DNA from 2 places in the Rothia endophytica genome. Region 2 is predicted to be linked to the other one. Evidence: riboswitches for the same ligand, from Rfam matches in the RefSeq annotation. Region 2 holds a riboswitch; the other holds the start of a gene.

Region 1 (3,403 bases), on a different contig from region 2:
CGGAATCAACACCAGCTGGGCCTCAGCGTCGAGCCAGGAGGGGCGGTGGTTCTCACCGTCTACCGAGCTGCCTTCACTCGGCACCGCTACTTGATCGAGGTGAGCTAGGGCAGAGGGCAGAGCGGACTCCCAACGGGCGGCGGTGGCAGCATCCACATAATGTTTTTGGGCAGCCCCACTCAGTGCAATAAAACCGCGGCGGGTGACGCCTAGTTTGTGGGTCAGGTTGGCCGGCAGGGTGTAGCCACCCCAGCGCAGAATGGGGGTAAGGCGCAGAGCATCGCTGCTACTGCCGCGTTCAGGTACTCTTTCAAGGCTGAGCTCTACCGCAGGCTCGTCAGCTACCGCTAAACCTGCCTCTTGTCCATCAAGTAGGATAGGCAAATTCAACTCATCTGCGGACCGCAAGAGCTGCCAGAGCAGAGAGGAATCAACATTTGAAATGGATGCCCACTCGCGGTGTGAGGAATAGATGGACTGAGAACCGCGAATGACCGCATAGAACTCGGTAAACCAACTGGCATGCTCGGGGAGTAGGCCCGTGCCGGACGCCCCGGCTGCTGTGCCAGAGAATTTCTCCCAGGTCAGCCCACCCTTAATCCACTTGCCGCGGGCACCCATCATGACCGGGCGCGCCTCCAAACTAATCTTGGGGGCACCGTTATTTTTGCTCCAGCCGTACTTACCCGGCACCACCAGCCGTAAATCCAGGGCGCCGGACACCCCGTGCGTTCTGCTATCAAAGCTCGGCCGGCTAGAGAGAGAATAGGCAAGAGACCGCCGCCAGGCAGGTAACTTGGACGCTGTCCCATCAGCAGGCGGCATCGTTTCAGTGGCGTCACCAGCCGGGAGCGCCAGCTCGGCTTCCCTCTGGGCCATCTGCTGCCGCAAGTCCGCCACCAGCTTTTGTTTGTTCTCCACCGGGAGAGAAGCTACCTCGTTTTCAGCAGAAGACCGCCAGGTTGAAGAGCTAGCAGTCAGCGCTTTCTTTGCCTTAGCAGACCGGTCAATGGCGGTCAGCATCAGAGCCACCGCATGCTTGCAGTTATGGGACACAGGGCAAGAGCAATACGAGGTAAAAGATGATGACCCGGCCAGCACCTCAGCCGGAAAAATCACGGACGTCTCATAAGGTGTTGAACCGCTACCAGCCACCTGACCCGTCAGCGTCCGGGCGCCTTCATCGTAGGTGTAGCGCACCACCATGCCATCGCGCATATACCGCTGACCGCGCGTATAGGCCCCGTGACCCACCTGCCGAATCAAGGCAGGGGCAGTCACGGGAATCTCGGGGAAAGCAGAAGTGGATGACACAGTAACCTCGGTGCGAAATCTAATAAACCGGGGCAAATTCAAAAGCGGATAATCGTTGAAGCTTCCCTCAGTGGGTGAAAAACGAGTACATTCGACTTCTGAATAAACCTAGTCTTCTAGCTTATCGCAGAAGCAAAGGGTGCAACTGGTGGACAGGTAGCTACCGGTCTTGATCTGCTCAACCAAATGGTGAGAAACCTGTTTACAGGCTGGGCGGGTGTAGGTTAGAGTTTTAACCAGCTTCAAGAGTTTCAACTGCTAAGCTCCGACTTTAGTTGAACGCCAACCCCATGTTCACGGGTGGCTCGGATGACGAAGCGGTCTGCATCGCGCATATCAGCGCTGTTTGGTGTAGACAAGAGCACGTTATGAAAGGAACGCGCACCTTACGCGCAAAGGCACCATGTCAAATGCTCGCCCCCACATCTCTGTCCAGAAGAATATCTCTGCTGCATCTGTACCTGCCCGCGGTGGTTTTACCGCGATGAGTATTCAGGACTACACTCGTATTTCGAACGAGCGTAGCGAGTTCCTGAATTTCTTGCTGGCTCCTAACCCGAGCGGCATCCCTGCTACTGAATACGGTGTTCTGAAAGCTGCATGAGCCAGGTAGGTCTTCTTCTTGATTCGGACGTCCTTGCCGAGATCCGCAAGGTAAACCCTCACCCCACTGTGGTGGCGTTTTTGCGCCGCAGCTCCTACCGCACTCTCTACATTTCGGTGCTGAGCCTTGGTGAGCTAAAGGGTCTCTACCCCTACCCCGAGACAGACCGCTGGTTGGCTGAGCTCACCGACCGCTTTAGCGATCACGTGCTGGACGTGGACGCCCGAGTCTCCCTGGAATGGGCCGGACGGCACGCCGAACCTAAGTTACACGCGGTGGGCTCAGCGGCGTCCACCCCATTACCAACCGCTGCCCTGGAAGGTCTGATGAGCGCCACAGCGGCGGTACATGAGCTTGAAATTATCTCATCTAAGGCAGAGGTCTATCGCAGCTGGGGCGTGCCCGCCTCAAATCCCTGGCTCGACGGCACCTCATGACACCCCTGCTGTTCCTCTAATAGTTGCGTGTGCGCGCAATCAGCCTGGCTACCGCTGCCCGGGGCAGAACCTTGGTGAGGCCCACCGCAACCTTGTAGGGTACTGAGGGCACGCAGAGTGCTTTGCCCCGGTGACTAGCAGCAGTGGCGTCCGCTACTACCCTCTGCGGGGTCAACCAGAGAAAACCAGGTAGGGAAGGGGCTACTTGCCCCATGGCGTCGTGGAATTCTGAGTGGGTGAGACCCGGGCAGACTGCTGTGACGGTGATGCCGCGCGGTGCGTACTGTAGGTTGGCTGACTCTGAGATAGACACCAAAAATCTTTTGACCGCTGAGTAGGTGCCGCCGGGGGTGAAGGCTGCCACCGAGGCGACGTTAATGATGCGCCCCCTGCCCCTGGGCAGCATGGTAGTGATAGCGGTGTGCATGAGCAGCAACGGAACTTTAGCGAGAACATCCACCTGCGCCAGGTGCTGCTGGGCAGTGGCAGCGTCGAAAGAGCTGCCTAAACCGAAGCCTGCATTGTTGACCAGAATTTCCACCGGAGCTTCATCCTGCTGTAAACGGGCTACCAGGCGCTCTAAATCATCGGGATTGAGCAGGTCAGCGGGAAGCACCTCAACATTGACACCGCACTCCGCCCGCAGGTGCTCAGCCAGATCTTGCAGCGGGTCAACCCTGCGAGCTGTCAGCACCAAATGGTAACCGGCCGCGGCGTACTGGCGCGCAAATTCGGCGCCGATGCCAGCGGAGGCACCAGTAATCAGAACGTAGGATGGGTCAATGCTCATAGGTGCACTTTACCTAACATGCCCAACATCATTCGGGGAACTTGCTGTAAAGGCGCCGAGCGCTTGGGTATCAGCAAACGAAACATGACATGATAAAAGCGATGAAAACACCAGCCCGCCCCCCGCGTTCTTTACCCATGCCCCTGTGGTTGCAGGGTGCCGTTGAGCTTGCCCTCGTTGCAGCGCTGAGTTACCTGGCCGTTGTCTTTTTGTTGGCAGCTGTTTGGTATACCAACGGTTTTGATAACAGCACCTTTG
Region 2 (3,403 bases):
GCTATTCACTCACCAGAGCCGAGATATGTGCAGGGTCAGCCTGGGTGGCAAAGGAATCGTGGATGAGACTGCCCAAAGCGGAGTCCACATCAGCCTGGGTGGCGACGTCCCCGGACTCAACCAGGTAAGGGCCAACCCTTGTCAGCACGGTGCGCTGGGCCTCCCCGGGCACGTTATCAATGTCTAGATTGGTTCGTTCCCAGACGGTGCGTGCGGTTTCTAGCGTGACACCCGATTCATCCGCCAGAATCTGAATGGCCTCATCTTCGTTAGCTAGAGCCCACTCGCGGGCGTACTCGTAGGTATCAACAATGGTCTGAGCAGACTCGGGATCAGAAGCGATGAAGTCCTCAGTAGCGTTCAAAAAGCCGTAGGTATTGAAGTCAACGTTGCGGTAGAAGAGGATGTTTCCGTCTTCAATTTCAGTGCCCGCCATGATGGGGTCTAGCCCGCTCCAGGCATCCACCGAGCCCTTGGTGAGAGCGGTGCGGCCGTCAGCGTGCTGGAGCTGCTCGATCGTGACATCCTGCGGTGATACATTGTTTTCTTCAAGTGCCTGGAGCAGGAAGAAGTAGGGGTCGGTACCCTTGGTGACTGCAACTGACTTACCGGCCAAGTCTGCAACCGAGGTGATACCGGAGTCGGGGGTGGTGACCAGAGCAGCCCATTCTGGCTGGGAGTAGAGGTCAATCACCTGAATGGGGGAGCCGTTCGACCGGGCAAGGAGCGCCGCTGACCCGGCGGTTGAGCCGACGTCAAGAACCCCAGACCGCAGAGCCTCATTAGCCTTATTCGACCCCGCTGACTGCACCCATTCCACGGTCTTACCCTCATCCTGGAGAGCAGTCTCTAGCCACCCTTTTTCCTTGATGATGAGGGAGAGCGGGTTATAGGTGGCGTAGTCGACAGTGATTGTGGTGTCCGCGGCTGAGGCTGAGACTGAGGCCTCAGGGGTTGCGTTTTCACCTGCCAGGCAGCCGGTCAGTAGCAGGGTGCCAGCGGCCAGGAGGGCGGAGGATTGGGCGAAACGAGAAAAGATTGACACGGGGTTTCCTTGAAATTTCGTAGTGTGTAGGTGCAAGAAGCAAGGGCCAGGTGGGGCAGATACCCGGTAAAGTAGAGGGCTGATACTTAGTGCTCTTCGACGCCGAGCTCAGCCAGCAATTCTTTGCGCAACAAAGCGAGGTCTAGATCCCCGCGATCACGGGGCCGGTGCCCGGGAACCTCAACCGTTCGGGTAATAGTGGCAGGCGAGTGCGGATCAGATGTGCCTAGCACAATCACGCGATCTGATAGGTAAAGAGCTTCTTCCACATCGTGGGTAACCAATAGGATGGTTGCGGGGTCCTGAGCATGAATATCCAGCAGCAAATCCTGCATTTTGATACGCGTCAGGGCATCCAGCGCACCAAAAGGCTCATCGAGCAGAAGGACGCCGGGGTTACGTGCTAGCGCTCTCGCCAGGGATGCCCGCTGCGCCATGCCTCCTGAAATCTCGCGGGGGCGATGCGCCGCATAATCCCCCAACCCCACCAACCGCAAGAGGGCATCAACATGCTGCCGAGCGTCGTCCTTAGGGGTGCCCTTGGGTAGCCCCAGAGCCACATTCTTAGCAATAGACCGCCAGGGTAAAAGCCTGGGCTCCTGAAACCCAATAGCTACCCGTGAATCTAGGCCACGAACGGCAGCGCCGTCGATGGTGACCTCACCCGCGCTGGCTGCTTCCAAACCAGCCGCTACACGTAGCAGCGTTGATTTACCGCAGCCTGAGGAACCAATAATCGAAATAATCTCACCCGGATAGGCGGTGAACGAAACACCTTCGAGGACCGTGTGGACTGCCCCGCGCTCGCCGGCGAAGCTCTTAGCGATGCCCGAGAAGCTGATGTCACAGGCGGTGAGGGTGTGCTGTAGCGTGAGTGCGCTCATTGCTTTCTCCATCGTTTCTTGGCGTTAGCACCGGCCCCTATTGTGGGTGGTTGCTGCGACGTCGTGGAGCCAAGTCTCTCGGTCGCTCTGGATGGTTATCGGTGGCTTCAGCCTATGGGCACGGTGCCTGAAAATCTAGCCTGTGACGCCTCTTAACGTTTGTGACGCTCCGTGACAGCCAGCCGTCCGTAACAGAACCCAACCCGGTTCACAGTGTGAAACAGAGCCCCTGAACTTTGCCTCAGCGCCCCCTCACCTGGTTAGACTAAAACCGCGATCATGAGACCCAACGCTAAGCTCTGGCTCGTTGGGCGGCAACCCTCTCCCGTAGCGGGGTGCCCCAGATGAGGATCCGGCAGATAACTGCAAGTACGGCGCAACCAGGCGCCACCTTCACAAGAGGTTAGGCGCCATTTTTGTATCGCTAGCCAGGCACGGGGTGTGAGGGCCGACCCGAAAGGCACCGGTTCATGACCGAGAAGAAGCGCATCGTCGTCAACGCGTTCGATATGACCACCACCAGCCACCAGAGCTTCGGCACCTGGCGTCACCCCCGCAACCGCGCCGATGAATACAACACCATCGAATACTGGACTGATCTGGCAAAGGTCTGCGAAAAGGGCCTTTTCGACGCTATCTTCATCGCCGACGTGGTGGGCGTCTACGACGTCTACAAGAACTCGGTGGCCGATGCCCTGCGCGACGGCGCGCAGGTTCCGGTGGGCGACCCCTTCCTGCAGATCTCAGCGATGGCAGCGGTTACCAAAAACATTGGCTTCGGCGTCACCGCAGCTGCCACGTACAACCAGCCTTATACCCTGGCACGGTCCTACTCCACCCTTGATCACTTGACCCGCGGCCGCGTGGGCTTCAACGTGGTGACCAGTTACCTGGCGTCAGCTGCTGAGAATCAGGGCCTGCCAGCTCAGATCCCGCACGATACCCGCTACGAGATCGCAGATGAGTTCTTGGATGTTTGCTACAAACTCTGGGAAGGTTCCTGGGAGGACGGCGCGGTGCTACGTGACCGTGAAAATGGTATCTTCGCTGACCCCACCAAGGTGCACCCCATCGAGCACAAGGGGAAGCATTTCACCGTGCCCGGTATCGCCCTGTCTGAGCCCTCACCCCAGCGCACCCCGGTCATTTTCCAGGCGGGCGCATCATCCCGCGGCCAGCAGTTTGCTGGAAAGCACGCTGAGGCTATTTTCATCACCGCCCTGCGCCCCCACTTGACCAAGGTGCTGACCGGCCGCATCCGCGACGCTGTTGAAGCAGCGGGCCGTAACCGTGATGATGCCAAGATTCTTGCCATGCTCTCGGTTGTGGTTGATGAGACTGACGAGAAGGCGCAGGCAAAGTTCGAGGAGTACAAGAAGTACGCCAACTTAGAAGCTTCTCAGGCAATTATCGGCGGCTGGAGCGGTGTGGATCTCTCCCAGTTCGATGAGGACGAGGCGCTCAAGTACGTTGA

Evidence for each region. Region 2 has a riboswitch for S-adenosylmethionine ahead of ABD982_RS08325 (ABC transporter ATP-binding protein). Riboswitches for the same ligand answer to the same signal wherever they lie in the genome.
Region 1: another riboswitch for S-adenosylmethionine. It lies ahead of ABD982_RS08150 (nuclease PIN); the one in region 2 lies ahead of ABD982_RS08325 (ABC transporter ATP-binding protein).

What each region holds. Positions count from the first base shown of each region.
Region 1 covers NZ_BAABKP010000002.1:353,115-356,517, reverse strand. Annotated here, with positions in the region: gene ABD982_RS08155 (DEAD/DEAH box helicase) at 1-1,314, opposite strand, end outside; SAM riboswitch class IV at 1,555-1,682, shown strand; gene ABD982_RS08150 (nuclease PIN) at 1,718-1,918, shown strand; gene ABD982_RS08145 (PIN domain-containing protein) at 1,915-2,355, shown strand; gene ABD982_RS08140 (SDR family NAD(P)-dependent oxidoreductase) at 2,372-3,145, opposite strand; gene ABD982_RS08135 (cell division protein PerM) at 3,247-3,403, shown strand, end outside.
Region 2 covers NZ_BAABKP010000003.1:34,054-37,456, reverse strand. Annotated here, with positions in the region: gene ABD982_RS08330 (aliphatic sulfonate ABC transporter substrate-binding protein) at 2-1,045, opposite strand; gene ABD982_RS08325 (ABC transporter ATP-binding protein) at 1,132-1,929, opposite strand; SAM riboswitch class I at 1,935-2,027, opposite strand; SAM riboswitch class IV at 2,205-2,307, shown strand; gene ABD982_RS08320 (LLM class flavin-dependent oxidoreductase) at 2,400-3,403, shown strand, end outside.